Terriglobus roseus: one gene and its partner. The protein of the gene in region 2 interacts with the protein of the main gene of each other region in a pairwise test. Links are inferred from orthologs where the notes say so. Each region holds a gene or a part of one and is shown on either strand. Other genes may lie near its edges. The genes, in order: BLT38_RS20240 and rlmB.

Region 1 (16,072 bases), 1.2 Mb from region 2 along the record:
CCGGCTAGTTATTCTTGTCAGCAAGGTTAAGCGTGAGCGAGCCGCAGCGAAAGCGAGTCTGAATAGGGCGTTAAGTTGGCAGGAATAGACGCGAAGCGGGATGATCTACCCTTGGCCAGGTTGAAGATGGGGTAACACCCATTGGAGGACCGAACCGGTGTTTGTTGAAAAAAGCTCGGATGAGCTGAGGGTAGGGGTGAAAGGCTAATCAAATTCCGTGATAGCTCGTTCTCTCCGAAATAGCTTTAGGGCTAGCCTCGGGTGATTTGCGTTGGTGGTAGAGACATGATTGGACTAGGGGGCTTTCCGGCTTACTGAATCCAGCCAAACTTCGAATGCCAATGACAACCAGCCCGGGAGTCAGACTGTGGGGGCTAAGCTTCACAGTCGAGAGGAAAACAGTCCAGACCGCCTGCTAAGGTCCCCAAATTATAGTTAAGTGGGAAAGGAAGTCGGAACGCTCAGACAGCCAGGAGGTTGGCTTAGAAGCAGCCATCCTTTAAAGAAAGCGTAATAGCTCACTGGTCAAGCGGTCCGGTGCCGACAATACAACGGGGCTAAAACTATATACCGAAGCAGCGGATGCACACTTTGTGTGCGTGGTAGGAGAGCATTCTCGCGACAATGAAGTACGACTGAGAAGACGTATGGAGTTTCGAGAAGAGACCCTGCCGGCATAAGTAGCGATAATGAAGGTGAGAACCCTTCACGCCGAAAGTCTAAGGTTTCCTGAGGAAGGTTAATCCGCTCAGGGTTAGGCGGTCCCTAAGCTGAGGCCGAAAGGCGTAAGCGATGGACATCCGGTTAATATTCCGGACCTCCCAATTGGTCGTTATTACGATGGGGTGACGCAGAAGGATAGGCAGGTCGTCATATGGCTATGGCGGTCGATGCACGTAAGCTGGACCAGATAGGCAAATCCGTTTGGTCTTAACAGTGAGGTGCAAAGCAAGCCCTTAAGGGTGTAAGCTGCTGATTTCATGCTGCCAAGAAAAACCTCTAAGGAGAACGATTGGGAACCGTACCCCAAACCGACACAGGTAGACGAGGAGAATATCCAAAGGCGCTCGAGTGAAGGCTTGTTAAGGAACTCGGCAAATTAGACCCGTAACTTCGGGAGAAGGGTCACCACGGTAGGGTTCATAGCCCGAGGTGGTCGCAGTGAAACGCGTACGGCGACTGTTTAACAAAAACACAGGTCTCTGCAAAGTCTAAAACGACGTATAGGGGCTGACTCCTGCCCGGTGCTGGAAGGTTAAAAGGAGGGGTTAGCGCAAGCGAAGCTCTGAATTGAAGCCCCAGTGAACGGCGGCCGTAACTATAACGGTCCTAAGGTAGCGAAATTCCTTGTCGGGTAAGTTCCGACCTGCACGAATGGAGTAACGATCGTACGACTGTCTTAACGAGTTGCTCGGCGAACTTGTAGTACCGGTGAAGATGCCGGTTACCCGCAGCTAGACGAAAAGACCCCGTGCACCTTTACTATACTTTTACTGTGGGTTACGGCAATTGCTGCGCAGGATAGGTGGGAGGCTTTGATCCCGGACTCTCGGGTTCGGAGGAGCCAACGGTGAGATACCACCCTGCGATTGTTGTGACTCTAACCTCCTCCCCTGATCGGGGAGAGGGACATAGTAAGACGGGTAGTTTGACTGGGGCGGTCGCCTCCTAAATTGTAACGGAGGCGCGCGAAGCTACACTCAGGCTGTTTGGAAATCAGCCGTCGAGTGCAAAGGCATAAGTGTGGTTAACTGCGAGACCTACAAGTCGAGCAGATGCGAAAGCAGGCCTTAGTGATCCGGTGGTTCTGTATGGAAGGGCCATCGCTCAACGGATAAAAGGTACGCCGGGGATAACAGGCTGATCATTGCCAAGAGTTCATATCGACGCAATGGTTTGGCACCTCGATGTCGGCTCATCGCATCCTGGAGCTGTAGAAGGTTCCAAGGGTTAGGCTGTTCGCCTATTAAAGCGGTACGTGAGCTGGGTTCAGAACGTCGCGAGACAGTTCGGTCTCTATCTGCTGTGGGCGTAGGAGATTTGAAGGGGGCTGTCCTTAGTACGAGAGGACCGGGATGGACGAACCTCTTGTGTTCCAGTTGTCTTGCCAAAGGCACGGCTGGGTAGCGAAGTTCGGTTATGATAACCGCTGAATGCATATAAGCGGGAAGCATGCCCTAAGATGAGATCTCCCAACCCGTAAGGGATAAGAAGGGCCCTGGAAGACCACCAGGTTGATAGGCTGGATGTGGAAGTGCAGTAATGCATGTAGCTTACCAGTACTAATCGCCCGTTCGGCTTGATCATAGAATTTACTCTGCGCAGAAACTCTGCGATCCTAGAGAGATAATTCAATACAAGCCAAGTAGTTATATAAGACAAATCCAAATTTTGGTATATCGTCTACTCAATCTATTCAGTCGTGAAACCTCGCGCATGCGAGTTTCGACAATTTGCTGGTGAGAATACCGCGAGGGCCACACCCGTTCCCATCCCGAACACGGAAGTTAAGTCTCGCTGGGCCGATGGTACTGCACGGGTAGCTGTGTGGGAGATTAGGTGATCGCCAGCATTACATTGAAAAGCCCACTCTTCGGAGTGGGCTTTTCGCATTTGAGCAGTTATTAATCCCACATCATCGACTTAGATAACTTGCCCGAGAATGCCGTGTACTTTTAGGCCTCGAAGTTACTGCATAAGTCCCATGAAAAACACCTTCTTTACTCGCCTGGCGGCGAGCAAAGAAGGAAAAGGGTATCTCGTTTTATCGATCGCTCGTGTGTCGCCTATGTATCGGCGCGCCAACGAGTGGCTAGCTTTCGTAGAAAGCCACGGCCTCGAGTTACTGCATGCAGCGATCTATTCGCGGATGATCTTTACGAAGACGCCATCCGGCAATGACTTCCCACCCAATAAATGAATAGCGCCATCACGAACGAAGCCACGCAGCATTTCCCCTTGGGGGGGAGCTGACACTTCGGACCGTTGAGGGACAGGATCCATCCGACGAGGAGCTGCTGGCTCCGAAGACTTTTGGGGATATGGAGTGGCCTTTGCGGGAGCTGGTGTCTTCCCCATGCCGCGATCCATGGCCTCATTGGCAAGCCGGTCCGCGGTTTTGTTCTTGTGCCGCAGGGCATGGCTGATGTTGAACAGGTCCAGGCGCGCAATCCGCCGTTTGGCTTCTTCGAAGAGCGGCCGGAGATCAGGGCTATTGACCTTGTACTTGCCCTGGATCTGTTTCACCATCAGCTCGCTGTCGCTGACGACCTTGAGGCGCGTGTAACCGTTATCCAAAGCCCACTGAAGAACACCCAGCAGGCCGCTGTATTCGGCAAAGTTGTTTGTCTTGAATCCAAGGAATTCGCTTAGTTCTGCGAGAACAACGCCATCTTCTTTCGCAATAACGGCACCATATCCCGCAGGACCAGGATTACCTCGTGCTCCGCCATCGCAATGGGCCAGAAGAGTAATGGCTGCGGTGTTGCGGGGGGACGAAGGCTGGGGCGACGCGAATAGATCTCCGGTAGACATCGATCTATTAAAACAGGTACTTCGTGCTGTTCTCGACGCCTTCGGCGTAGCAGATCAGTGAGAGCGTCTTACAGGACAGTAGTACCGCTGACGAAGACCTGATCTGTCTTGTTCCCAAGAAGGCGATACAGCGCAAACTGCCGCGAACTACCGTGACGAAGCTCCATGAGTATCTCCGCACGGTTGGTCGCATCGGCGTCGACCACGTCAATGGGACGATACCGTGGAATCCGGTCAAGATGCATGCTATCGGTGACCGTCCGCATCGCGGGATGAAGTGTTCCATCAGGATCGGTATTCGCGACGACTGTCACATAGCGCTCCGGCGCTGAATCCGTCGCTGGAACCCGCGCAAAGAAGGTGTAACTGACGGGCGCGCTGAAATAAAGCTGGTAGGCGCCCATCTGTTCATCCGCAAACGTGACCGAAGGGGAAGCAGGAGCCGTTGTCTTCGCAGTCCTTGTGCTGCGGTTGCGAGCGGTAGTTGTCTTCGCAGTGGTCGCGGGCTTAACGGGCGCAGCTGCAGAAGGCTTCGGAGCTGCGGTTGTTTCCAACGCATCCGTTGCGAGTGCCGGATTCATCACAACCGCACGCGCCAGATCTTCCAACGCACTGAGTGCAGTCGCGCGCTCCGTGTTGTTGCTGAATTTGTAAGTGAAATCGTGCGCTGGACGGTCTTTCGCATCACTGACAGCAACGATCGAATCCAGCGGTGTAGAAAGCGTAGAAACAGTCGAGGCTTTTACCTTCACGACAGCCTGGGTATCATCCTTGGCCGTGGTGATCGCACCGCGTCGCAGGACCGGGCCACCCGACATGGTGTCGCCGCTGGAGATGGTACCGCCCTCCGTCACGGTCTCGTTGGCGGAAGATCGAACATCGGATGGGCCGGCCGCTCGCGTTTCAGCAGCCTTGGCAGTGCTGCGGCTTGCCAGCTCCATTGGATCTGGTGGAAGCGCATTCGGATCATCTTCTTCCGCGGCACGATGGCGGATGGTGGGGCGATCCGGATCGTCGGCAGGAGCATTGTTCTGCGTAACGGTCGCCTCGGGTGGCTTCTTGGAATCTTTCTTATTTGCCTTACCCTGATCTCCCGTGTTGTGCGCGGAAGATTCAGGCGAACGGTGCAGCGTGGGGCGCTCCGGATCGACAGAATCCTTGTCCTTCTTGCCGGAACCGTAGTCGTCCAGCGTTACCTTTGCAGGCGTATCTTCCTCGCGGCACTCTTCGGGAATCGCAGCCGCAGCGGCTTTCGGATCGGCTGTCTTGGAATCAGAAGACTTTGAACCAAAGTGAGGCTTGCCATCGTCCTTAGGGGCTTCCTGCACAACATGCGCGTTGCCGCAGTTCGGTCGAATGCGTCCAGCCTTGGGTGCCTTTGGAGCGGACACACGCCCGTAGCCGAACCAACCGTCATCGAACGGCAGGTTAGCGGCAATTGCGCTTCCCGCAAAATTCCGCGATGCAATCAGATCAAAAACATTCTGCTGCACGCCGCTCTTCTGCAGGTCGTAGCGAATACCGGATTCAAGGGCGAAAGGAATGGGCCGAGCCAGGTAAATGCCAGCGTCTTCATAGTGGCCACCAATGAAAAGCGACACCGGGATAAGCCGAGCAGCCTTTGGCTTCAATGGGTCATCGCCAACGTATTCGTACAGCGCGACGGCGCGCGTTACCTGATCCGGTTTCGCAACCTTGTGCATTTGCGCAACCGCCGCAAGAGGCAGCGAGCACAACACGGTTGCGGCAGAAAGCCAACGCATGGCGAACGAGCGGGCGTGCATACTACTCCATTGGACGGCGAAACGTTCTCAACAGCATACGCGGCGTAAGCTAGGAACTATGAAGATTGGCGACATCGTAGACTTTACGCTCAACGACCAGGACGGCAACAGCGTCTCTCTTTCACAGTTTCGCGGATCGCCCGTGGTGCTGTTTTTCTACCCTCGCGCAGACACGCCGGGCTGCACCGTAGAAGCCTGCGAATTTCGCGACATTTACAGCAAACTGAAGTCCGCAGGGGCGATTTTGCTGGGCATTTCGCGCGATACAGAGTCGAAGCAGAAGAAGTTCGCCACAAAATTTTCGCTGCCTTACACCCTGTTGGCAGATCCGGAACTAACTGTAGCCAAAAAGTTTGATGTGGTGCGCGACGCCACCATGTATGGCAAGCCCGTGATCAAAATTGAGCGATCAACGTTCTTGTTTGATCGCGAAGGCAAACTCTCAGCTGAATTCCGCAAGGTAAAGCCGGAAGGCCATGCAGCAGAGATGCTTGAGGCTATCGGTAAGGCCTAGCCGCCGGGTAGCTCAGTAGGCTGGAAAAATCAGTGTCTGCTGAGGCGAGATGCTCGCCTCAGTACCCTTTGCGGGGGCGGCATCGGCCGTCTCTCGTTGCCCCTGCTTGCCTTGCTGCGTAATCACCTGGCTTAACTCATCCTGACCATTGATTCGCGCAATCTGAAGACTCAGTTCGCCGGCGCTGGACATTTGTCCGGCCGCAGCCACGGTAACCACCGTTAGCTCTACCGGACTACCTGCTGGAGCATTGCCAGCAGCTTTGGCCAGTTTGCCGTGCAGTTTCTGGCCGTTGGCAGCGTGTGCGCTGTCTATATCGCTATCCAGGTGCACTTCAATAGGCGTGCCCGTGGCAATGCCCAGCGTATTGCGCATGGTCGCAATCCGTAGAGAGGCGTCGTCGCTTGCAGCACTGCCATTTCCAGCGACGGAGATCGCACCCTGGGCTGGTGGTGCGGCTGCCAGAGAACTGGTTTGCGCCGCAAGGGCGATTGTGAAGAACAGCAGGATTGCGCTGTGCATAGCGGTTCGCATCAACAATTGGGATGAACTCTGTCACCCGCAGGGTTGTCACGCATTCTGGCGTCGTCGGCATATCGTCAGCTATCTGAAGATTCCGTAAATGCATCCGTTTTATAAAGATTGTGACGAAATCCGGTCGTGTGACCGTAACGTGAGTGCACGGAGGGACTTGGACACATGGCAACGCGCATGGAAGACGTGATCATTGTGGGTGCAGGACCTACGGGATTGGCGCTGGCAGCGGAATTGCGGCGACTTGGCATTACGCCCATGTTGTTTGACCGGGTAACTGAAGGTGCAAATACATCGCGCGCAACCGTAGTTCACGCTCGAACGTTGGAGGTGCTGGAGCCACTCGGCATCAGCGACACGATGGTGGCGCGCGGTATCCCATTGCGTGCTGGGAATATGCGGGCAAAGGGGGGCACCATCAAGGCCACCATTGCCTTTGATGAGCTGCCAACAAAGTATCCGTTTGCATTAGCTCTCCCGCAGAATCTCACCGAAGAAATCCTGGTGACAAAGCTGCGGGACCTGGGCGCCTCCATTCACAGGCCCATCGAGGTCAATTCGCTCACTCAAACTGCGGATTGCGTCACGGTAACTTATACCGCTGCAGGCACGCTCGTTCAGGATCTGTGTGCGCGCTGGGTAGTTGGTTGCGATGGTCTGCACAGCACGGTGCGTCAGGCTGCGGGCATTGCCTTCACTGGTGGCGATTACGAAGAGTCGTTCGTTCTGGCGGATGTCGAGATGGATTGGCCGCTCTCGCCACATGCCACCGCGAATATGTTGGAAATGTTTTTAGGCGACGAAGGCATCACTCTGATCGCGCCTTTGCCAAACAACATCTGGCGCATCATCGCCACGCAGGAAGACGCTCCCAAAAATCCGACAGTCAACGATTGTCAGCGCATCCTGGATACACGCACCATTCCCGGCGCAAAGGTGCAGCGCGTGGTGTGGTCTTCGCGATTCCGCATTCAACATCGCGTGGCGCGCAAACTGCGGCAGGGCCGCGTGCTCATCGCTGGCGATGCGGCGCACGTACACTCGCCTGCGGGTGGCCAAGGAATGAACACCGGCATACAGGATGCGGTCTCTCTGGCAAGCGCATTGGCAACAGCGCTTCGTACTGGCGATGAATCGGAACTGGCTTCATGGGAAGAGAAGCGTTTGAAGATCGCGCATTCCGTCGTGAACACCACGGACAAGATGACGAAGCTGGCGCTGTCTCAGAACCCACTGACACCGCTACTGCGAGAAGCCATTCTTGGCCTCGCGGGACATGTGCCTGCCATGGGACAAGCAATGGCACGACGGATGTCCGAAATCGATAACCGTTAGTTAGGTTGCCTATCGAATGCTCTCGAACGGAATGTTCATGATGGGGTACTGCCTCCAGTCGCGGTAATCAAAGTGCCACCACTCCGTTGGATTCACCTCAAACCCTTCCTTGGTCATGGCGTGACGAAGAACACTGCGCAATTGCCGTTCTTCTGCGGTGCCGCCGGAATAATCGGCATAGGCGCGTTCTGTCATCTCGTCATAACCGCTGGGCATGGTTACTTCCTCACCCGTTTTCAAGTCATAAAGAGAAAGATCCACGGCGCAACCGCGATTATGTTTCGATCCGGCTTTCGGATCCGCAACGAAAATCTTCTGATGGTTCGGCGTTGCGTCCCAGAAGATTTTTGTCACGTACCACGGGCGGTATGCGTCGTGAATGATCAACCCATATCCAAGCGGACGCAGCGCGTTGCTGGCGCGCACCACAGCTTCCGCCGCGGGCCGCTGCAGGAATGCACGAGCCTGCGTGTACACCGGCGTTCCAAGGAAGTTGTTTGAAGTCGCATAGCGAATGTCGAGCTTGATTGTGGGATCGAGCGTGATGAGTTCCACAAGATCCGCTGCGCGGAAGTTTCCAGTCTCTTTGGGCGGCTGTGCCTGAAGCGCCTCGGCACGCAACTGCTCCACAGGACGCAGCGGAGTAATGCGGAACGAAGGTGCCTGTGCGTGGAGCGTGGCGCATGCAAGAACAACGCTGCAAAAGAAATGAAGTACTCGCTTCATGGTGCTGATGTTTGCACGACACGGCCGCAGAATCAATCGTGCAGACCGCAGATCCAATCGCCAATGCTGTCTGCTGTGCGATAACGGAAGGCTCTGCTGAGATGAGCGACCGTGTCCGTAGCAAGCACCGTGTGCTCGTCCATCTCACGCGCAGCGAAGTCACCCGCAAGCCCATGCAGATAAACGGCAGACGCTACGGCTTCGCGAACTTGGTTTGGCTTTTGCGCAAGACACGCAGCAACAATGCCGGTAAGGATATCTCCGGAACCGCCCTTCGCCATGGATGGATTGCCCGTGGTGTTTACAGCAATCGAACCATCGGGATGCGCAACCAGTGTGCGCGAACCCTTCAGCACTAGTGTCACACCATGCTGCTGTGCGAAGTCGCGTGCCAGATTCAATCGATCCGCCTGCACCTGTTTTGCCGTGATGCCGAGCAGCGTTCCCATCTCTCCTGGATGCGGTGTAAGAACGATCGTGCGCGCACCGTTACGTGAAGCTTCGTTCAGTAATGCAGCCTGATCTTTGAATGCGTTTAGTCCGTCAGCATCCAACACCAGTGGAATATCGCTCTCCAGTACAAGACGCCGAACAAACTCAGAGGCTTCGCCATTTGTACCTAACCCCGGACCAATGGCAAGAACAGAAATCTTCTTCAACCATTGGTCTTTCGACTGAAGGTTTGCAAGCGCAACAGAGCCGGTTGCATCTTCGCTGAGCGGATGCGTCATGAGTTCCGGCGTGATCAGTGCAACCGTATTCAGGATCGACGTTGGTACAGCAGCCGTGACTAAGCCTGCACCCGCACGCAGCGCAGCCAACGATGACATGGAAGGCGCGCCTGCCTTACCTGCCGCGCCACCGATGAGTAATACATGGCCATACATGCCCTTGTTGGATTCAAAAGGACGTGGGGTTTCGAAGATGCGTTTTGCAGCGCCTGTCCATGTGAGCTTTTGCTCACTTTCGATAGCTGCATCCGGAGAGCCAATCGGCGCGACAACGACAGGTCCAAAAACATCTGGCGCGGTGAGGTGCCCGAATGCATGCGCAAGCTTTGGCGCAGTGAAGGTGACAACTGCATTCGCGCGAAACGCTCCATCGGCGTACGTCTCTGTAAGGTTTGCGTCCCATCCACTGGGAAGATCAACCGCGATCACCGAAATCGTTGTATCTGCAACGATATCGCGCGCTACGGCAGCGGAGCCACGTAACGGCGGCGTGAAGCCTGTGCCAACAAGGGCATCCAGAAGAACATCAGCTTCACGAATCGCATTGGGCAACGACTCCTTTACTGCCGCCTCATCTGCAAGAATGCGCACAACAGAACCATCCAGCGATTGATAGGCCGCCGCAGCATCGCCCTTCAATTTCGCGGCATCGCCTAGCAGAAGCACTTCCACATTGCGGCCAGATTGAAGCAACACGCGCGCTGCAACAAATCCATCACCACCGTTGTTCCCAGCTCCGGCAAGTACAAGAATGTTCTTCGCCGTTGGGTACTGCTGCTGCGTGAACTTCGCCACGGCGGTTCCTGCATGTTCCATCAGTTCGCCAAAGGGAACTCCAAAACGCTCGGCGGTAGCGCGGTCTGCGGCGGACATCTCGGCTGCGGTGAGGATCTTCATGCTGCTCCATTCTAAGAAGAAAGAGCCCGGCAATGCGCCGGGCTCCTGTCATTCAAAATGCGTCGTATTAGCAGGTGGTTGCATTCACGGCGCAGGGCTTCGCAAATCCCGTTGGCAGCGGAGCCGTTGAAGGTGTTCCCGTTGTCTCCGTTGCAGGAAGACTGCTGGTAGGTAAAGCTGCTGGTGTCGGGCTCTGTCCAGGAACGGCTGTCGCAGCGGCTGACGGATCGGTCGCCGGCGATGTCGCCACCTGCGGAACAGCGTGCTGCTGGAAGTAACTCTTATCCGCAAGCGCACGATAGAAGACGCCCGTGAGTTCAGCGGCCTTCGGTCCAAAGGTAGGCCGTCCACCGGTGAGGAAGAAGACAGTTACGATGCGGCCGTTGGGCCCATCGCCATACCCCGCAAACCAACCAAAGCGCGTTCCATTGTCAGAGCACGTGCCGGTCTTGCCAAGGATGGGGAACTCGCTGAAGTTGGTCCGCAGACTACGCGCCGTACCGTATGAAGCGTCCACAGCGCCCGCCATGCCAGGCAGCATGTCCGGAATGTACTTCTGAATGTTCAGCGTGCGCTTCAGGCGCGGCTGAAAGTTGGCAATCTCGTCAGGCGTTGTCGGGTGCTGCAGATAGAACAGCGAACCGCCATTCGCAATGGCCGCCACGATGGCGCCAAGCTGCAGCGGCGTCATCTCTACGCTTTCGCCGAAGGAGCACATTCTGCCCACGCCGCCCTTCGATTCCGGCAGCGGATGATCCGGATAAACACCAAGCTGCTCGCCCGCAATGTTGTAGCCCGCAAGCTCGCCCAGACCAAACTGGTTGGCGTAGTGCTTCACGGTCTCAAAGCCCATCTGGCGACCCAACTCTTCAAAGTAAGGATTGATCGACCGGGCAAGAGCATACGTCAGGTCGATCTTGTAACCATGGCCCAGGTTCACGGGCGTGTCCTTGGTGATGATGCCTTCGGACAGCGCCGCCAGCGCCACGGTCAGCTTGATGGTGGAACACGGCTCTGCGCCGGGTCCCAGCGCCTGCTTCTGGTTCACCATCGCCAACACGCGACCGTTCTGCGGATCAATCGCCAGTGCGGTACCGTTCATGTTGCCCAGCGCCTGAATCAACGATGCGCGGACAAGCGGATCTTCTCCGGAGGTGACATCGCCCAGCGTGATGTTGTCCACGTTCGTGGCGAACGACGGTGCGCTAAAGTGCTCGACATAACGGACGCGGCGAACCACACGGCGCTTGCCGTGCGTCACCACGACCACGTTGGTAGCGGTAGCCGCCTTGCGAGTCTTCTTTGTGGATGTGTGCGCCGTGGAGCTATGTGCCAACTGCGACTTGCTGTGGTGGGCTTGTTTCGTGTTCTTCGTCATGGCCGGTGTGGCCACAACAGCAGAAAGAGCAAGCAGGGAACAGGCCGCAACACGCAGGGGTGAAAGAAAACGCATCGGCACGAAACTCCTTCATAGACTCGCCTCGCAATCGTCGCGAGGCGGGAAGGACGCTCGGTCTGCGGTCCCCTGCCGCAGATCTCCCGGTCCCTGAAATTTAGACGTCTGGAGCCCAATCCGGGCAGTTTCCAGACTAAGTTACAGGCTTCCCCGGCGCAAAAATGCGGGGATGTCGAGTTCGTCGTGCTCTTCTTGCGGTTCAGCAGGCGCTAGTCCCCCAAAGGAGGGCACGCGGACATCCGTACGAATCGTGGTCTCTTCCACCCGAATTGTGGTTTCTTCCACCACATAAGTGCCGTCTTCGCGGCGAGGCCGAAGGAAAAAGTCGTCGTCAAAGACGCTGGCCGGTACCGGCACCAGTTCTGAAGGCTCAGTCTGCTTGGTGAACGTCTGCGGCGGCTCTGGCGTGGTCGTGAAGACCGGATTGGCCGGGGCGGGAGTCGTCTGCGGCTCCGCATGAAAAACCGGAACTGCCTCTGGACGAACGGGTTGCGGCTGCGCAGAGAACGAAGGTGCCTGCGATCCTTCCGCAGTCTGCGGCACAAAGTTCTGCGGCTGCTGCGCTACCGGAGTGGGTGTCCCGTACGAAGGTTGCGCCACCGGAAATGTCTGCTGCGGAACCGACCGAACCGGCGGTGCAGCGGATTGCTGCGGCGCAGCCTGCTGCTGAACGGGGGCTGGTGGCGGTGCCACGTAACGCGGCTGAATCGGCGGAACATAGCCCTGTTCGGTCGCGGAACGGGCCTGACCGGGTTCCAGAAGGCGCTCACGACGCTCCAGGCCATCCTGCTTCGGCTCCTTGAAGCCAGTGGCAATGACGGTGATCTTGATCTCATCACCCATCTTTTCGTCCTGCACAGCACCAAAGATAATGTTGGCGTCTTCGTGTGCAGCATCCTGGATAAGCACAGCCGCATCATTGACTTCGCTCAGCTTCAGGGACGACGAGCCGGTGATATTGATCAGGATGCCGCGTGCGCCGTCGATCGCGCCAGCTTCCAGCAAAGGCGATGCCATGGCAGCCTGGGCAGCCTCGCGCGCGCGGTTGTCGCCGCTGCGAACACCGGTGGCCATCACTGCATAGCCCATGCCCGCCATCGTTGTCTTCACGTCAGCAAAGTCGCGGTTGATGATGCCGGGAATGGTGATGATGTCGGAAATACCCTGCACGCCCTGACGAAGCACATCGTCCGCAATGCGGAACGACTCAAAGAAGCCAGCATCCTTCGCCACTGCCAGCAGCTTCTCGTTCGGAATCACAATGACCGTATCGACGGCCTCAAGCAACTCTTGCAAACCGCGCTCCGCCTGCATCATGCGGCGCTTGCCTTCAAAGGAGAACGGCCGCGTAACCACGGCAACCGTCAGCGCGCCCATTTCGCTGGCCAGCGATGCAATAACCGGAGCCGCGCCGGTGCCGGTTCCTCCACCAAGTCCGGTGGTGACGAACACCATGTCTGCGCCTTCCAGCGCTTCAATGATCTTGTCGGAATCTTCCAGTGCTGCACGACGCCCCACGTCAGGGTTTGCACCCGCGCCCAGCCCGCTGGTCAGCTTCACGCCAAGCTGCAGCTTTACCGGAGCCATGGAGGTTTTCAGCGCCTGAACATCCGTGTTCGCTGCGATGAACTCCACGCCTTCCACGCCTGCTGCGATCATGCGATTCACAGCGTTATTACCGCCGCCACCTACACCGATGACCTTGATGCGCGCGCCGCGCTGCATGTCGTCGTGGTAGTGGATTCGCAGATCTTCATCGGGCATCATGGTGGGGCTCCTTCATTCCGGCAGGGGGAAAAACACAATCGCAAATGCGAAACAGCTTTGCGCATTTGCACAATGCGCTTTCTGTGATTCTGTCACGTTGCACTGTGCGGACGCTCGTGCAAAACCCCGCCGAATCTCGCGCAGAGTTCCATACTTGATTCCTCCCCTGCAATTTCTCAAAACCCCGGCCTCTCGAAGAGGCGCTTACAGGTAAGAGAACCCGAAAGTTTCGCGGAATGCACTCATCCATGTACAGTGCGCAGTGAACACTTTCTGGCAATTTTTCGGAGGCGTATGCAGATCAATGCGCAGGTAATACGCGCAACAGCAGTGGCCGGTCTCGGCGGCTTGCTCTTTGGCTTTGACACAGTAGTTGTTTCAGGCACCAACGCCTCTTTGACAGCGCTTTATAACCTGTCTCCCAGCGGACTTGGTTTCACCGTAGCCTCCGCACTCATCGGCACTGTGATTGGTGCGTTGACCGCCGGCATTCCGGGCCAAAAGCTTGGGCGTCGCGACAGCCTCCGCATCATGGCTGCGCTGTACTTCATCGCGGCATTGGGCTGCGCCTTTGCGTGGAGCTGGCCGTCACTCATCGTCTTCCGTGTTCTCAGCGGCCTGGCCATCGGCGGTTCCAGCGTGCTGGGTCCCATGTACATCTCTGAGCTTTCACCAGCGCAATACCGCGGACGTCTGGTGGGCTTCTTCCAGGTCAACATTGTTGTGGGCGTTCTCATCGCCTATCTGTCGAACTACGTCATTGGCCTTCAGCACCTCGGTTCAACCGAGTGGCGCTGGCAGCTTGGCGTTGCAGCAATTCCCGCAGCGTTATTCGTTGTTGCGCTATTCGGCATTCCCCGCAGCCCGCGTTGGCTGGCCATGATGGGACGCCGTGAAGAAGCACTGAAAGTGCTGAACCTCATCGGCGATCCTGACCCGCAAAAGCGTTTGGATCGCATTGAAAAAGAGATCAACGAAGAGCGCGCCGTGGCTCACATGCCGCTGTTCCGCAAGGCACATGCACGCGGCATCTTTGTTGCGGTAACAGTGGGTGCGTTCACCCAGTTCTCCGGCATCAACGCCATCCTCTATTACCTGAGCGACATCTTCCGTCTCGGCGGAGCTACCAGCATCTCCAGTGCAGGCCAGTCTGTCGCAGTAGGCGCAACGAATCTGGTAGCAACGCTGATTGCCATGTCGCTGATCGACAAGATCGGCCGCAAGAAGCTGCTGCTCACTGGCACATTCGGCCTCGTCATCTGTCTCTTCCTGGTGGGCCTGGTCTTCCACATGGATGCGCATAAGACCCTGTTGGTCTGGCTGCTCATGGCATACATCGCATGCTTCGCTTTCTCGCAGGGCGCAGTGGTGTGGGTCTACATCAGCGAAGTCTTCCCCACCGCGGTTCGCGCAAAGGGACAAGCATTGGGAAGCTCATCGCACTGGATTTTCAACGCGATCATCTCGTACGCATTCCCAGTCATGCTGCGCCGCTCCAGCGCTGCAACCTTCTGGTTCTTCTCAGCCATGATGGTGCTGGATCTGGTGCTCGTGAGCACGCTGTATCCCGAGACAAGCAACGTATCCCTGGAAGATATTTCGGCGCATCTCAGCCACTAAAAGTGTGTATGGCAACGAAGAAGGCCCGGCAAATGCCGGGCCTTCTTGTGTTCTCAGGTTCGCTGAGTCCTAGCGGTTACGCTGCGTGTGAAACACGATACCAACACTCACTGACTCAACCGTGTTTGACTTCACGCCGCCCATGCCAATGTTCTGTCCAATGCCCACTTCGGGCAGACGAACGGCCATGATCGGCAGCAGGTTGATGTCGAGTCCGCCCACAACGCGATAAGCGAAGAAGTTGTCGATGCGATCACGCCGATTCCATCCAAAGAGCACTTCGCCGTACGGCGTCAGAAAGCCCTTATCCGCGGAGAAGCTGGCACGAACGCCGCCCAGCGCGCTGTCCATGCGGAACGCATTCTGACCCGACAGAACGTACGAGGCGGACTTGTTGCTCTTGTAAATGTCGCCGCGCACGTCGACACCCAACAGCGCCGGTCCCATCTGCTTCCACTGGTAGTACGCGCCACCACCGCCGCCAATCGCGCGATCAACGCCATCGTTATACGAGCAGGGAAGAGGAGCGTCCTTGCAGGCCACGCCCGCCGCGCGTTCCACGTTGATGGTGCCGTAGATGCCCAACTGGGCATTTGCATGAACCGTGACGAGAGGCAGCGCAGCTGCCGCCAGAACCAGATGCAGGAACTTCAACTTCATATGTTAATGAGTTTACCTGCATGGCAGCAGGAACCGGGGAGTCCTTTAGAAGCTACCTGCAAATAGCGATTTCAGCTTCTGTTTCAGGCCCATCTCTTCGCTGGCGCGGCGCACCTGGGTGCGATGGGTGTAAAGCAGCATTCCGATGGCAGTGGCGAACTCCGGTCCCGCCAGCTCCTGCGGCATACGCGACAGCGGCACTGGCGATCCAATACGCGCAGGCGTACGCAACAGGCTCTCCGCCACATCCAGCAAACCAGCCAGTTTTGCGCCTCCGCCAGTCAGCACGGCGCCTGTGCCCAGCGCTTCCAGAACTCCGCCCTGACGCAGATTGTCACGCAGCATGGTGAACAGCTCACGCGCACGCGGCTCCAGAATCTCTGCCAGAAAACGCTGCCGGACGAGCCGTGGCGCCGTCGATCCACCCGTAGACAGGTTGCCGCCCACTTCGATCTCGTTCAACGAAGGCACGCTGGTCACCACGCAGTTGCCATACATCAGCTTCAACTGCTCG
Region 2 (15,909 bases):
TGAAGCCGCTCGCCCTCGAGGACGTGAGGGAGGGGGCTAATTCTTCTGCATATCTTCGACCATTGCCAGGAAGGCGTCGCTGGTTCTCATGTCGGCGAATTCCTTGTCGTGCATGAGCCGGTTGCGATCGCGGAAGCCTTCCAGGATGGCTTTGCGAAGGTAGTCGAGGGCCATCTTCTGGCTGCCTGCCTGCGCGTACGTGGCCGCCAGGTGATAGTGGATTTCACTGGCGCTCTGCACCTTTGAATTGGCTGGAATGCCGCGGTTGGCGCTGCGTTCCAGGATGCCGGGGTCAATTGCGAGAGCTTTGCGATACTCGGCGTCGCCTTTGCGGAAGTTGCGCTTCGCGTAATAGAGCGTGCCCAGGTTCTGCATGGTGTTGGGATCGTTTGGCTTCAGCTTCAGCGATTTGCGATACATCTTCTCTGCACGCGCAAGATCGCCCTGGCTGTGCGACAGCGTTCCTAGGTTGTTGTATGCCTCGGCGTATTTCGGATTGAGTTTGATGGAGTCTTCAAAGCTGGCGCGCGCACGGTCCCACATGAACATGTGTTCGCAGGCAATGCCCATCTTGTTCAGGATGACTGCGGTGGGCTGAAGCTGCTCGTAGACGTGGATTGCGGCGAGATAGCGTCCGCGAACGGCGAGTGTGTCTGCCAGACCTTCCGTGGGGGGCAGAGTGGAAGCTGTGTCGGCGGGTTTGTCTGTTGTCGTGAGGACCGCCGGAGTGAGAGGCGTTTCTGCGGCAGGAGGAACAGCCTGCTGGGCCCAGAGCAGATACGGCGCGAAGAGTAGCGGAATGAGAATGGAGCGAACCATGGAAACCCTCCTTCCCGGGGGAGCCACAGCCTTAGGGGTGAAATGGATAGTGCTCCTGCGAGGGGGTCGTATGCAAGGGGTATTTTCATAGAACTGTAACAATGTGCGCGTTGGCGATGCTGCCGCAGCTTCCACCGGGAGCGAAGGGGTTGCGGATATACTGCCGCAATCATGGCAACGGCGAAGAAGTCTTCCGCGAAAACAATGTCTGCAGAGAGCTTTGATCGGCGTATCGATGCGCAGATCGCAAAGGCACCCGACTATGCGAAACCCATCCTGGAACATTTGCGACAGATGGTTCACAAGGCTGTTCCGGAGGTCGTGGAGGATGTGAAGTGGAGTCGTCCGTTCTTCACGGTGAACGGTGAAAACCTATGCTTTATGGCGGCGTTCAAGAACTACTGTGGATTTGGTTTCTGGTCGCCAAAGATGCCGGAGTATCTGGAATCGCAGGGGATGCCGAAGGTGGAAGGCGCGGGAAGCATCGGCCAGATTGCTTCTGTGAAAGATCTGCCGAAGGACCTGCCGAAGTATGTGAAGTATGCGGCTGAGTTGATTCGGAAAGGCGAAGCCGGTTCTGCAATGGAAGGCCGCACACGCAAGGGCACACGCCAGGAGATTGAAATGCCGGATGCCTTCGCCGTTCTGCTGAAGAAGTCAAAGAGCGCAAAGACGTATTTCGAAACGCTGCCGCCGAGCTGCAAGCGCGAATATCTGGAATGGATCACGACGGCGAAGAAAGAAGAGACGCGCGAGAAGCGCATGGGCGAAACCATTGCGATGTTGGAAGCGGGGCGTCGTTTCAACGACAAGTATCGTTCGTGCTGATTCTCGTTTGAAAACGACAGGAAATAAGAAAGCCCGCATCTTGTGCGGGCTTTCTTATCTTCACGAGTTCTTAGTAAGGACGAGGTCCGCCCGGTCCACGCTGGTGGCCCCACCACGCGTTGTAGCCGCGCTGGAAAGCAGACTGATAGCCACGGCGATCTGGTCCGCGGTAGTTGCGATACTCATCGCGGTTCATCACTGTGGGGCGGCGATGATTTTCAAAGTCCTTCTGCGCACCATACAAGCCATCACGATAGCCCTGGCGCTGGATATCGCGGGTATATTCGCGAGGAGGTGCATCCCAGCGTCCGGGGCCCTGGCCGTAGCCCGGGGGCGGAGGCGGTGGCCCCTGAGCGAAAAGTGCTGCAGGCGTGGCAATCATGCCAGCGCCAAGTACGAGTGCTGCGATACGTGTCTTCATGTTCATTGGTGCTCCCTCACTTCCGAACTGCATTGGAGTGGACACAGAGTTGGAGCAAAGGTCGCGGCCCTCTCGTTGCCTGATGTGCAAAAAAGAAGACCGCGTTCGATTACCAAACCTTGCAAACGTTGGCCTTCACCATGGGCGCAGTCTTTGCACATTGAAATGCATTCGCAAATTCCGGCATGTTCACCACAATGCCATTGATGCGTGCATAGCCGGGCGAATGTTCGTTGGTGAGTGCGTTCATGCGAAGTTGTTCGGGTCGCTGGCTCTCACATGCCCACTGTGCGAATCCTACGAAGAAGCGTTGGTCTGGTGTGAAGCCATCAACAGGCATGAGTCGTTCAGCTTCGGTTGCTTTCTTCCATGCCATGTAAGCAATCAATGTGCCGCCGAGGTCGGCTACATCTTCACCACTGGTCAGCTTGCTGTTGATATGAATGTCATCCACCACGGTGTATGTGGCGAACTGATCGCGCAGACAGTTGATGCGGTCTTCAAACCCCTTTGCATCTTCCTTCGTCCACCAGTCGCGCAGGTTGCCTTCGGCATCGAACTGGCGTCCCTGGTCGTCGAAACCATGCGTTAGTTCATGGCCAATCGTAGAGCCGGTGTTGCCGTAGTTCGGTGCGTCGTCGGCCTTTGCCTCATAGAGCGGTGGCTGCAGAACACCCGCAGGGAAGTTGATGTCATTCATCTGCGGATCGTAGTAAGCGTTCACCGTTGGTGGTGACATCATCCATTCATTGCGATCGACGGGCTTGCCGATCTTGCCGAAGTCGCGCTCACTTTCGAACATCACCGCGTTGTGATAATCGGCGAAGTAATCGTTGCGCGTGACGGTCAGCTTCGAATAGTCGCGCCAGTGATCGGGGTAGCCAATCTTGTTGCGAATGGTCTTCAGCTTCTTCAGTGCTTCAGCCTTCGTTGCAGGGCTCATCCAGTCGAGGTGTTCAATCTCCTGCTTCATGGAATCTTCAATGAGATTGGTCATCAACTGCGTCTTGGCGCGTGTGTCTGCAGAGAAGGTGCGGCGGACAAACTCCTGTCCGAGCGCTTCACCCATGTAGTCATCCACCTGGCGGGTGCATGTGCGCCAGCGGGGAGACATTGTTGGGGTGCCGCGCAAGTAGTGGCTGAAGAAGTCGAACTGGGCTTCACGCCATGGCTTGCTCATCTGCGGTGCGGCTGAGGTGAGAGCGTGGAAGCGTAGATACGCTTTGAGCGTATCGAGCGGTGCTGTTGTCAGTTGTTGCTGCAGTGCCTTGTTGAAGTCTGGCTGCGAGATGTTCAGCGTGGTGAAGCTCTGCGCTCCGGCGAGTTGATAGAAGTGTGCCCAATCGACTGCAGGCACTTGCTTCTGCAGGTCGGCGAGCGTGAGGCGATGAAAAATCTTGTATGGATCGCGGCGATCGACGCGCGAAAGCGACGCTGTTGCCAGCGCGGTCTCGAGTTTCATCACCGCGTCTGCATCGGTCTTTGCGTGTGCTGCGGACTCGCCGCTCATGGTGAATAGTTTTTCGATGTAGGCGACGTACTTCTGCCGAATCTCTACGCTCTTCGGGTCGGTCTTCAGGTAGTAGTCGCGGTCGGGCAGGCCGAGTCCGCCTGCGTCTTCACCGGCGATAACGTTGTTTGCGTTTTGCGGGTCCTGCGTGGAGCCGGCGTTAAAGAAGAAAGAACCATCCACGTCGACTGCGAAGGCAGGCAGGTCTTTCAACAGAGCTTCGCGCGATTTGTAATCCGCAATACGTGCGAGTGCGGGCTTGACCGGATCGAAGCCACGCTTATCGATTGCAGGTTCGTCGGTGCAGGCTGCGAAGTAATCGCCAATCTTCTGCTGGGTGGCATCTCGATCTTTCATGGCCGCGGCATCGCGCAGGATGCCCCATAGAAACTGCTGGTTCTCGTAGGTCAGTTTGCCGTAGACGCTCCATGCTGACTGGTCGGCGGGGATGGGATTGTTCTTTTGCCAGCCGCCACATGCAAATTTGTAAAAGTCGTCGCAGGGATTCACGCTGCGGTCCAGGCTGGTGAGGTTCAGCACTGGTGAGTACGGCAATGTCTCCAGCGGGACCAATGGCTTCTGTGCGCCGGTGGGTGCAGGTTGCGAGGTCAGATTTTGTGCGGAGACACTCGCGGCAAACAGTACAAACGGCGCAACGGTCAGAAAGCGCATAGGGGGCTCCAAAGAAAGACTTCGATCCTTTGTAGCAAGTACGCGCGACGTATGCCGAATCGCAGCGGAAGTTTCCCGGCGCGTCTGTTTGGGACAACTATGAGCGTTATGGGTATCCGCTGGGGGACGTGTAGGACTGCTTTTAGTCGCTGTAGGAGCGCAGGCGCGCGGGCATGGCGTCTTCCGCAAGGTCGTGGCCGCAGTTGGTGCAGTACACGTCCGTGATATGAACGCCGCGGAAGCACTGGCCGCATACCGGCTTCATCTGGAACTGGCATTGCGGGCAGAAATGGAAGTCGCTAGCGACTTCAGTACGGCATGAGGGGCAGCGGCTCAGGATGGGCTGGCGCAGCAGGAAGTAAACGATGGCGCCAATGCCGCCGGGCATGACCAGCACAATCAGCATCCACAGTGCGGGACGCATGTTGCGGCGCTTCACATCGCGGCTGATGTAACCAATCAGCAGAACATAGCTGGCCAGAGCGGCTCCCCAGCTATAGCTGCCAATGGCATGCATGACGGGGTTGCCGTGGCGCGGTCCGCCGGGAGGGGGGCCGCCAAAGTATCCATAGCTGAGCATCTGGATACCGACAAACACCATGACGGACAGAATGACCGACCAGAGCGGAATCATTTTCAGCTCGTCGTCGCTCTGTTCCACGTCCGGTCGCTGGCTATGTTCCGTCTTCCACACCATGGGGCTTACCTTACCTTGTCATTGCGGTCCGACGGACGACGATTGCGACGGAGCAGCACCACCGCGGCCGTGATGACCGAGAGTGGTAGAAACCATAGCAGCAACAGGCTTACTTCGCTACCTGCATCTGCGCCCAGATCCACAATTCGTTTCCAGATGCCGGCGATGTCTGAAATGCTTTCGTCTGTTACGTGCAGCACAGCTGCAGCGATGAAAAGAAGCAAGGCAGAACACACAACAAACGGAACAATCAGGTCGCGGGTGGTACGCTTGCGCTCCCGCATGGCATTGGCACGCTGACGAATGACGCGATGGGTACGGTTAACCACCGCCGCGCGTGCATTTAAACCTGGGGTGCGCGGGTCCTCCGAAATTGCCATGCTCAAGAGAGCCCTCCCTGAGCGGCCGTCCTTGGGACGAGGTTCCGCTCACGACGGAGCTTCTCAATCTGCGGCTTCAACGCAGCAAGGCCGCGATACAAACGCGACTTCACCGTGGAGAGTGGAGACTTCGTGACCGCTGCAATCTCTTCCAGCGCCATTTCCTCATGGAAACGCAGTACCAGCACTTCGCGGTAGGAGGCGTGCAGGTCCAGCAGCACGGCGCTTACTTCTGCGGCATCTTCGCGGGAGCAAAACTGCTCAAACGGCGAAGGTCCGTCAATCGCAATCTCAAAGGGGCGCTCGTCATTGCCTGGGTCCTGCAGCTCATCCAGCGACGCCATGGTGCGCTTGCGGGAGAGATCAATGGCCAGGTTGCGGGCGATGGTGAACAGCCATGTATCAAAACGAGCCTTGCCGTTGTACTGTGCGCCGCGCATCAGCACGCGCATCCAGGTCTCCTGGAACAGATCCTCGGCGGTTTCGCGCTTGCCGGTCAGGAAGGTCAGGTAACGCATCAGGCGGTGCTGATAGGTGTCGATCAGACGATCGAGCAGATCAGGGTCCTGCCGCTTCAGGCCGAGCGCGATCTCCGCGTTCTCCTGCTCGCTGGCTTCCAGCATTGCCGCCGAAATGGACAAAGCACCCTGCACATCATTGTTGACGCGGGGTTGTCCGGAAAAGACTCGGTTCCCGAAAGAATTTTCTTTCAGCATGAGGAAAAGTTGTCCCTGAGTACGCGAAGGTGTGCGATGCGGTCCGGCTCATCCATTCTAGGGTTAGTGAACGGTCAATGAAAAGCGCTATTTTCCGCGGCGGATTGGCTCCGCGTAGACTGGGAGTATGGAGATTCTCTTCGGGCTCCATCCCGTCACCGAAGCCGTCCGCGTACGGCCCAAAGACCTGGACCACATCACCGTTCTTTCCGGCCCGACTAACCCGCGCGTGGCCGCCCTGCTTGACCTGTGTCGATCAGCCCGCGTTCGTGTCAGTTACGGCAGCCGGGAAGAGCTGCAGCGCATGAGCCGGAGTGAAAATCACGGTGGTGCAGTGGCGTTCCTGAAAGAACGCAAGTTGCTGACGATTGAAGACTTAATTCATTCCGGCGGCGATGCGAAGCGGTTCTTCCTTGCTCTGGATGGGGTGGAAGATCCTCATAACATGGGCGCCCTGTTGCGTACGGCGGATGGCGCCGGCGTGGACGGCGTGTTGCTGCCTGAACGCCGGTCGGCACCCCTGAGCGGGGCTGCTGCGAAGGCGTCAGCCGGGGCGACGGAGCATGTTCGCGCTGCCAAAGTTACCAATCTGGTGCGCTCTCTCGAGGAGCTGAAGAAACACAATATCTGGATCATTGGGCTGGATGAGCGCGGCACCATGGACTACGACCAGTTCGACTTCAACACAGATATCTGCCTGGTGATGGGGCGCGAGGGGGCGGGGCTGCACGACCTGACCAAGCGTACCTGCGATTTTCTGCTGCGCATCCCGATGGCGGGTGCGGTGCCGTCGTTGAATGTGTCGGTTGCGGGCGCGGTCGTGATGTATGAGGCGGCGCGGCAGCGTCGCGTAAAGCAGCGTCCTGCTGACGAAGCGCCTGCGAAGGCGTCCAAGCCACGGAAGGGTCTCGGCTCTTAGCCGCCCATTTTCTGAAGATTTTCATGTCGCATTCCAATCCACACCGGCTCGTTCCGTATCTGCTTGCAGCGGCGTCTCTGCTGCCTGTTTCGTCTTTCGCTCAGCAAACTGAACCGCAACAACAGACGGAACAGCAACAGCAGCCTGCGCCCAAGGGTAAGGTGCTGTTTGAACGCCACGAAGAGCCTGTTGCACCCGAACCGGAGCAGCCTGCTGCTGCCCCGACGAAGCCGGGCGAATCTTCCAGTGCGCATCCACCTCGTCTGCGTAGACGCTCGCCGGATGATGCGGCAGACGCCGATGGTTCGCCAGTAGAACCTGCACAGACGGCAGCTGCGGAATCGTCTTCCAGTAGCTCTGGAGAAGCGGTGGAGGGGGCGTCGCCTTTAGTCGTCACGGAAGCCGATCTTGCTGCTGCGGCGAAGGTACCTGCCGAAGCGCGTCGTGCACCTCTTGTTGCCGCACGCGATCTGGATGTTCATCTGAATACCCACACCGGACTGGCGGAAATTCGCGCGCAGATTACGGTGAAGAACACCGGCACGCAGCCGCTTTCGGCGATTGCGTTGCAGGTTTCTGGCGCATTGAAGTGGGAGAGTGCGCGGATTGCGCAGGGAAGTACGCTCAAGTTGGAACAGCATCATCTTCGCGACGATCTGGACCACACGGGTGTGGCATCGGAGATGCTGCTAACGCTTCCTGAACCGCTCGCCCCTGGCGCTGATACCAAGCTGGATCTTTATTACGGTGGCACGATCGCAGCTAGTGGAGCGCGTCTGTTGGAGTTGGGAGCGCCCACGGAAGTTGCTGTTCGCACGGACTGGGACACGGTCACCGATGCCTTTACGGGGCTACGCGGTATGGGCAATGTGCTTTGGTATCCCGCTACCGGCGATTCCGCGTTGCTTAAGGATGGGGCCGCAGTGCCGAAGGCTGTGGAGGCGAGTCGCGCGCGTGAAGTGGAGAGCGCGTTCGCACTTCATCTCACGCTGGAGTATGAGGGCGCACAGCCGGATGCTGCTTTCTTCTGTGGCAATCGTCAGAAGCTGACCGCTGCTGCGGAGGGTGTTGCTACGGCATCGTGGTCAATGGCAAAGCTTGGGCCGCGTACTCCTTCGTTGTTCGTGACTCTGGCGGCTCCACAGGAAGTGGCAGGCGGTTTGGTGCGTGTTGTTACAGACGCGGCTGATCGTGCTGCTTCTATCGGTGAGGCTGCTGCTCGTTTGCGTCCGATGCTGGAGCAGTGGCTGGGACCTAAGGCTTCGCGTCCGCTGGATGTGATTGATCTGCCCATTCCTGATGCGGCGGGATATGCGGACGGTGCGCTTCTGGTGGCTCCGTTGCGGACGGCACAGCCCGCGGCGATTGCACCTTCGTTGGTGGTACCGCTGACCTCGGCATGGCTGCCCGATGGCATCGACGCTGCATGGCTGCGTGATGGCATTCCGGAGTTTATGCAGGCGCTGTGGGCTGAGCGTGGCAACGATCGCACCGTAGCCCTTGCTGGACTGGCATCGGAAGCGAAGCGTCTGCGCCAGATGGACGCGGATGCCTCGCCGCAGATGAGTTCTTCGTCGTCGGATGCGCCGGTTGTAGATGGTCCGGTTACGCCGCTATCGACATGCACGCAGCCTTCTTGTGCGCGCGTGCGTTCTGCTTATGTTCTGCAGATGTTGCGAAACATTGTGGGTGAGGACGCGCTTCAAGGAGCGCTCTCCGGATGGCGATTGAAGCAGGAAAACGCGCCTGGGTCTGCTGCGCAAGAGACTTCGAGTTTCGAACAGATGGTGCAGCAGGTTGCCGGAACGAAGAAGCTGGACTGGTTCTTCCAAAGCTGGATTCAGGGAACGGGATCGTTGCCGCAACTGGAGATTGCCGCGATTGCGCCGCGCAAGATTGAACGCGCCGCTGCACCGGCAAACCTGTTGCCGCAACATCAGCAACCTTATGGTGGACCTATCGGCAGGGAAGTGCAGGCACCGCCTGACGATCCTCGCGCTCAATGGGGTGGAAGTAAGGAAGTGGCACAGGCCGGTTCATGGCTTGTTGCGGTAGAGGTACAGAACACCGGCGGAACGGATGCTGAAGTTCCTGTGACTGTGCGCGCCGGAACGCTGACCAACACGCTTCCACTGCGTGTTCCTGCGCACGGCAAGGCCACGATTCGTATTCCGTTTGAAGCAGAGCCGGCAGAGGTGTTGGTAAATGATGGCAGCGTGCCGGAGGCAGGAGCGTCGCTTCATCGTCGCTCCATCACGATCGCTCCGACACAGCTGCGTTAAGGGAAGGGCAGCCCTTTCAGGCAGCGTCTACTGAAGAGGAAATCATTCGTTCGGCGGACATGTATGTGTCTTTATGCATCAGCGTCCGTGCCTGGGCCATCGCTCCACACTCATGCTGCTGTTCGTGTTTTGCGAGGGCACTCTCGTTGCTCTCCGTTGCCACTGTGGAGAAGCAGCGGTGGCAGATGGAGTCGTACGTTTGATTTGGGTTTTTTCGATGAGAGTAAGCAGGCGCTTGGGTGCTGACGGCTTCCACGGGAACCCCCTTCCTTGTCAACGGTTGAAGTGCGTGTAAGTGCACGGGCCGGACAGGCGTAGCCAATGTCTGAGCGACTCGGAAGTCTGTATTGGCGAGTAGACGCCCACCCAAATGCGTTTGGCAAATGGCTATATCTGGCAAATTGCGTTGCGTCGTAAACTGGCGCGGCACTTTATAGTGAGGCACATGCGCGTTCGCGACCACCTTCTCCTGCTACTGGATTTGATCGGCACAGCTCTTTTTGCGGCAGAAGGTGCCACGGCCGGAGTGCATGTTCGGCTGGATCTTCTTGGGGTGCTGGTGGTTGCGTTTCTTACGGCACTGGGCGGTGGTATCGTGCGCGATATCCTGCTTGGCGCCACACCTCCGAATGCCATGCGCGACTGGCGCTATGTGGCTACTGCTCTTACCGCAGGCTTGATCGTATTCACTTTGCGAACGTCGATCGCCGCCAGTGGTGAGGGCTGGGTACAAGTGCTGGATGCGGCGGGTCTAAGCCTTTTCGCTGTGGCTGGCGCGACCAAGGCGATTGAGTATGGAATCCATCCGCTGATGGCGACGATGCTGGGTGGGCTGACGGCGGTGGGCGGCGGTACTCTCCGCGACATTCTCATCAACCAGATTCCGAATGTGCTGAAGGCAGATGTTTACGCGGCTGCGGCTCTGCTTGGAGCAGCAATCACTGTCACGCTGCGGAAGGTTGGCATTAAGCCTCCCATGGCGGATGTGGCAGGGATTGTCTGCTGCTTTGCAACGCGTATGGCAGCGGTGCATTTCCATTGGAACCTGCCTATCGCAGGTTGAACATCTACCTGCAGATGGCGGTCAGATGTCCGAAGGTATTCTCTAACGGCGTATCAAGAAAACTGACCCTGCCGCAGACCATGTCGTGATCGCTTCCAGGAGTGGGGTCTACGTGAACATCCTCAACAGCGTAGTGGTACTGTCCTTCGCTGTCGGGCCAGACCATCATGCAGTCCGATCGAATACCAAAGCGATAGGCCGGATGATGCGTGGCCAAGGTTGTCTGTATTTCGAGAGGAAGACAATCCACGCCGCCAAATTGCTGGTACGTGCGTAATACATTGCCTTCTTTGTCAGGGTTGTAATCCGCAGCGTAGAGCAGGCCACCGTAACGATGTGCCTGTTCCGCAAGGAAACCACAAACAGAAATTGTGCTGTCCATCTGGTTCGCAGTGGGAATGCCATCACGCACCCAGAAGCCATGATGCGTGGCGACACGCAACGGCTTTTCGTCACCGGGACGATGCACGCTGCAGGCAATCGCAAGGCGATTCTGTGTTTTCAGAATGAGCGAGTCCGAAACGTCCAGTGGCTGCGTGCGTTCGTTATCTTCCCCCACGCCTTCGAGATGGCGCACGACGCCATCACCCCATGTGTGATGAATTTCGATTTCGTCGATGGGCCATCGTGATGCGATACAGATGCCTAACGATTCTCGTTTACCCCAAAAGCTCTGGATTGTCATGGGCACAAACGAAAAGTAAGGCAGGGGGCTGAGGTGCGCAATCATGCTGGCTCGGAAGTCCTGCAGGCAAAGAACGTCAGGAACCACGGCACCAGGATCTGATAAGCCCTTGAGCCAGGTGACGGTTGATGGTATCTCCTCGGGAGTATTACCTATAAAACGCTCCCCGTTGAGAGACCACACTTGCAGCGGTTCCATTGCACTCCTCTTGTTTGTTGCTTTAAGCAGACAAATTCCAAAGTAATGTGTGAGCGTCCTGCATGTGTTCTCACTTACCCCTTTTCCTGTACTTACAGGCACGCTGATGTAGAGAAACGATGTATTGCCTGTTTGAGTAAGAGATGGAGCTGACTTCTATTGTCGATGAAGCTTTAAGCCCAATCTATTCACGGCTTTTTCGCTACGGAACCGCATGGTTCGGCTGATTTCCCGCAGTTCCAGAGTTTACCGTCACAGACTGCATGGCATGTAAGTACAGCTTTTCGGATCGTGTGCTTGCCAGTGATGTTTATGTCCTCATAGTTTGCAATACGTGCAAAAACAACACCAACAAGAGACCGGCAACACGGTTACGGAAGAGGGGCTTCGCGCCTCCGAAGATGTTCATCAATGGTTCTCGTCTGTTCTGACTCGCATGGAGTCAAGCTCATTGGCGGTCTTTGGTGATTTTTGTATTGATGCCTATTGGGACCTGGATGAAGGCGAAGAAGAGTATTCGCTGGAGACAGGTCTGAAGGTAAGGCGCGTACGACGGCAGAGGTATTCACTCGGCGGCGCAGGCAATGTAGTTGCGAACCTGGCAGCACTGAACGTGGGACATGTTCAGGCGCTCGGCATTAGCGGTACCGATCCATTCGGAGAGGTGATGCACAGCATGCTGTCGGACTATCGCAATTGCAAATGCGATGTCATTGAGGATGCCGCATGGCAAACCATGGTCTACGCGAAGCCATGCATCGGAAACCTGGAAGAAGGCCGGATCGATTTCGGTAGTTTTAATGAATCGAACGAATCCGTTACGGAACGTTTGCTGGAGCGATTGGAGAGCGCTGCAGCAAGGCACGATGTGGTGATTCTCAATCAGCAAGTGGAGACGGGTGTGTCTTCACCGAAGCTGATCGAACGTATGAACGGCATCATTGCAAGTTCGAAGAAGGCGGTGTTCCTTGTGGACGCACGCCACCACCTGGAGAAATTCTCCGGTGCTCTTCTGAAGGTGAACATGGGCGAAGCAGCAAAGCTTCTCAATGAAGCTCCTGAGTCGCTGCATGAAGATGAACGAGCCATCGAGTTTGCAACGCGTATCTACGAACGCACTTCCAAGCCGACCTTTATTACACGCGGTGACAAGGGAATCGCCGTGGCGGCAGATGGAAAAGTTTCGTTGATCGCAGGATGGCCTGTTGAAGGTCCGATCGACACAGTAGGTGCAGGAGACACCGTGGTTGCAACGATTGCTGCGGCCCTGGCGACAGGGGCAACACCGTTGCAGGCTGCCACGTTGGCGAACCTGGCAGCTACCGTGACCGTGAAAAAGCTACAAACGACCGGCACCGCGTCGCCGGCCGAAATTCTGGCAGCAGCGGGAGTGCGATACCCGTAGCGATCTTTAACTTCGAGTACTGAACAGCCCGGTCAACGGCCGCGAAAACCTTCGCCCGACCGGCCCGGACCAACAGTGCTCAAAATCAGCAGACGAAGCTCCTGACCGTGTTGTTTTGCCGCAGTTTTATTTGCAGAAACACTTCGTCCGCGAACAACTTAACTGGAGGCAACAAATGTACTTTCGTTCTACACGACCCCTCCCAGGGTTGGCATCTCTCGTATTTTTGTGCTCCGCTCCGCTCTTTGCGCAGGGAACACAGGCGACGCTGGATGGCCAGGTAACTGATAGCGGCGGCGCTGCGTTGCCGGGCGCCAAGGTTATCGTCCTGAATGTCCAGACAGGTGTATCCACGACAACGGTTACTGGTGAGGACGGCTACTATCACGTGGTCGCGCTGAACCCAGGACAGTATTCCATCACCGTCCAGCAGGCTTCATTCACCACCAGCATCCGGAATGGTGTGCAGCTTTCTATCGCTGAGCGCGCGGCCATTGACTTCACTCTTACGCCCGGTAACGTGAATGAAAACGTCACCGTGACCGCATCGGCGGCGCAGCTTGAGACTGAAACGGCTACGCAGTCCACGGCGCTTGGACAAGAGAAGTTGATGGCTCTGCCAACGCAAGGTCGTAATCCGATCTCGGCTATTTTCTCCGTGCCCGGTGTTCTGGTCACTTCGTCCGATACGCGACTGCGTGCTTTCGATATCGCAGGTACCTCGGGTATCTCCGTGAACGGATCGCCGAATAGCACAAACGAAATTCTGGTGGATGGTATGAGCGCTCTCCAGAATGGAGCCTCGGCCTCTTACATTCCAACGCAGGAAGCAACAAGCGAAGTTCGTGTGCACACCACGAACTATGATGCTGCATACGGATGGACGCTTGGTGGTGTGACCAACATCCTGACCAAGAGCGGTACCAATCAGTTCCACGGAGCTGCGTGGGAGTTCTTCCAGAACACAGTTCTCAACGCGAATACGTTCAATAGCAACTACACCGGAACGCCGCGTTCTTCCTCGCACATCAACATCTTCGGCTTCAACATCACCGGCCCCATTATCAAGAACAAGCTCTTTGCCGCGTACACGTTTGAAGACCTGCGGCAGAGCATTCCTGATCCATTTGTTGTATCCGTTCCGACGGACCTGCAAAAGGTGGGCGACTTCTCGCAGACGGTTGATGCAAACGGCAAACAGATAACGATTTATGATCCTTTCTCGACAACGACTGTAAATGGTGTGTTGACGCGTACTGCGGTTCCAGGAAACAACCTGAAGAACCTCAGCCATCCCATGAATCCCGTTGCTCTGAAGGTCCTGTCGATGCTTCCTTCCGGCAATGTAAAAAATGCTCCTATTACCGGGCTGAACAACCTAACGAATGGCCCTGGCAGCCGCAAGTTTACGGACTACTTCCCGGAGAATACGGTTCGCGTGGACTACACCATGAGCGAAGCGACGCGTATCTTCGGACGCTATTCTCGTAACTCGCTCACAGAAGCACGTGGTTTCCGTTACTCGACAACTTCCGCTCTGAACATTGCGGATACGAGCACGAATAATCCGTTCACGCGTGAAAACCACAACGGAACGGTACAGCTTACCCAGATTGTGAACCCAACGACCGTGGCCACCGTACGCGTCGGCCTTGAGCGCTTCAAGTCGGCAAGCGGTGGTGCACAGGGCGTGGGAACGGGGCCTAGCGCGCTCGGATTCTCGTCCGGCTTCGCTGGTCAAGCAGCTAACATCTTCCCGCAATTTACCTGGGCTAACTACAACGGCGCGGGCGCAACTCCGCCTAACATCACCACGAGCTATAACTACACGATTGGCGCTTCGGTGGCCAAGACCGCTGGCAACAACAATATGACAGCCGGCATTGATATGCGACTGCTGCGTAACAATGTTCAAAGCCCCGGTAATAGCTCTGGCAAGTTCGTCTTTGATCAGCAGTTCACTGGTTCAAATCCCAACGCCGTAAATGCCACGTCGGGCAATGCGATTGCATCGTTCCTAATGGGCACACCGCAGTCGGGCTCTATCGATGTGAACAGTTTCCCGACACGCCAGGTGAAGATGGTCTCGCTGTATTTCCAGGACGATGTGCGTGTTCGGAAGAACCTGACCCTGAATGTGGGACTGCGCTGGGACTATCAAGGACCACTTACCGACCGGTTCAACGGATTGGCAACCTTCAATCCGTCGACCCCAAATCCATTGGCTGTGCCGGGACAGTCACTTTACGGTGGCCTGGTGTTTGCCGGTGTCAATGGACAGCCTCGTAACGTGACAAACCAGAAATGGGGCAACCTAGGACCGCGCTTCGGCGCTACTTATCAGGTTGATAAAAATACGGTGCTGCGTGGCGGTTACGGATTGCTCTATGGCCAGGTTGTGAATGATCCAGGTGAAGCGCCTGGCTTCAGCTACACGACCAACATGGTAACGTCGGTTTCGGCGGGTGTTCCGGCGAACACGCTGACGGATCCGTTCCCAAACAGCAGTGTTCAGGCACCTTCATACGCTTCCAACGGTCTGAAGACATACCTGGGACAGAGCTTTTCGTATGCAAGCCAGAACGCGAAGCCAGCCACTGTACAGCAGTTCTCCTTTGGCGTTCAGCATCAGTTCCCCAAGGACTTCCTGTTTACCGCGTCGTATGTGGGAACGCGCTTCGGGCGTCTGCCGGTTAACCATCAGATCAACGCAGTTCCTCTGAGCGCAGTGGGCTATGGCAATGCTTACCTCACGGCAAGCGTCGCAAATCCATTCGCTGGCCTGCTTCCTGGAACGGCGCTGAACGGTGCAACGGTTCAGCGGCAGCAGCTGTTGGCACCGTATCCACAGTTCCTAGTGGGCACTATCACCGGTACCAGCGGCATCACCGAGCAGTACATCCCTATCGGTACATCCAGCTACAACGCTGCTCAGTTCGTGCTGCAGAAGCGCTTGTCGTACGGTCTGGACTTCTCGGTGCAATACACCATGTCTAAGCAGTTGGATCAGAAGCTTTACTCCAACCCGCAGGACACGCAGCTACAGAAGGTGATTGCAGCGTGGGACATTCCGCGTAACATGCAGATCAGCCTTCTCTGGCAGTTGCCCTTCGGCTCGAATCGCGCCTATGGATCGCATCTGGTAGCTCCCGTACGCTGGGCAATCAGCGGATGGGATATGGGATCGCTGGTACGTCTGCAGGCAGGTATGCCGCTTGATCTGACGAACAGCACGAACTCAGTGCCAATTGGCAATCCCGCTCTGGCGCATCCGACCTTGGCTCGTTGGTTTAATAACTGCACCATCAACCCAT

What was found.
Region 1: the proteins of rlmB (region 2) and BLT38_RS20240 interact in binary tests that used the Escherichia coli proteins (3 or more experiments, as listed by UniProt). The link is inferred for Terriglobus roseus from one-to-one orthologs.

Annotation. Positions count from the first base shown.
Region 1 is NZ_LT629690.1:4,807,624-4,823,695, forward strand. Bases 7,758-10,672 are described here. They hold BLT38_RS20240 (NAD(P)H-hydrate dehydratase), read right to left. Parts: upstream 10,056-10,672; coding sequence 8,460-10,055; downstream 7,758-8,459. Other genes in these bases: BLT38_RS20235 (M15 family metallopeptidase), read right to left, coding at 7,758-8,427; BLT38_RS20245 (penicillin-binding transpeptidase domain-containing protein), read right to left, coding at 10,123-10,672. Outside these bases: BLT38_RS20210 (ribonuclease HI family protein), read right to left, coding at 2,860-3,534; BLT38_RS20215 (hypothetical protein), read right to left, coding at 3,603-5,318; BLT38_RS20220 (peroxiredoxin), read left to right, coding at 5,377-5,832; BLT38_RS20225 (hypothetical protein), read right to left, coding at 5,845-6,354; BLT38_RS20230 (FAD-dependent oxidoreductase), read left to right, coding at 6,532-7,701; more of BLT38_RS20235, read right to left, coding at 7,711-7,757; more of BLT38_RS20245, read right to left, coding at 10,673-11,508; cell division protein FtsZ, read right to left, coding at 11,650-13,278; BLT38_RS20255 (sugar porter family MFS transporter), read left to right, coding at 13,573-14,898; BLT38_RS20260 (hypothetical protein), read right to left, coding at 14,968-15,558; cell division protein FtsA, read right to left, coding at 15,604-16,072. UniProt on the Escherichia coli protein: Bifunctional enzyme that catalyzes the epimerization of the S- and R-forms of NAD(P)HX and the dehydration of the S-form of NAD(P)HX at the expense of ADP, which is converted to AMP.
Region 2 is NZ_LT629690.1:3,648,656-3,664,564, reverse strand. What follows is about bases 5,315-8,066. They hold rlmB (23S rRNA (guanosine(2251)-2'-O)-methyltransferase RlmB), read left to right. Parts: upstream 5,315-6,170; coding sequence 6,171-6,962; downstream 6,963-8,066. Other genes in these bases: BLT38_RS15350 (hypothetical protein), read left to right, coding at 6,986-8,066; BLT38_RS15360 (RNA polymerase sigma factor), read right to left, coding at 5,330-5,950; BLT38_RS15365 (hypothetical protein), read right to left, coding at 5,315-5,327. Outside these bases: BLT38_RS15390 (tetratricopeptide repeat protein), read right to left, coding at 37-819; BLT38_RS20560 (YdeI/OmpD-associated family protein), read left to right, coding at 991-1,647; BLT38_RS15380 (hypothetical protein), read right to left, coding at 1,718-2,068; BLT38_RS15375 (M13 family metallopeptidase), read right to left, coding at 2,178-4,250; BLT38_RS15370 (zinc ribbon domain-containing protein), read right to left, coding at 4,393-4,947; more of BLT38_RS15365, read right to left, coding at 4,953-5,314; more of BLT38_RS15350, read left to right, coding at 8,067-9,244; BLT38_RS15340 (trimeric intracellular cation channel family protein), read left to right, coding at 9,690-10,307; BLT38_RS15335 (hypothetical protein), read right to left, coding at 10,312-11,190; BLT38_RS15330 (bifunctional heptose 7-phosphate kinase/heptose 1-phosphate adenyltransferase), read left to right, coding at 11,525-12,595; BLT38_RS15325 (TonB-dependent receptor), read left to right, coding at 12,771-15,909. UniProt on the Escherichia coli protein: Specifically methylates the ribose of guanosine 2251 in 23S rRNA.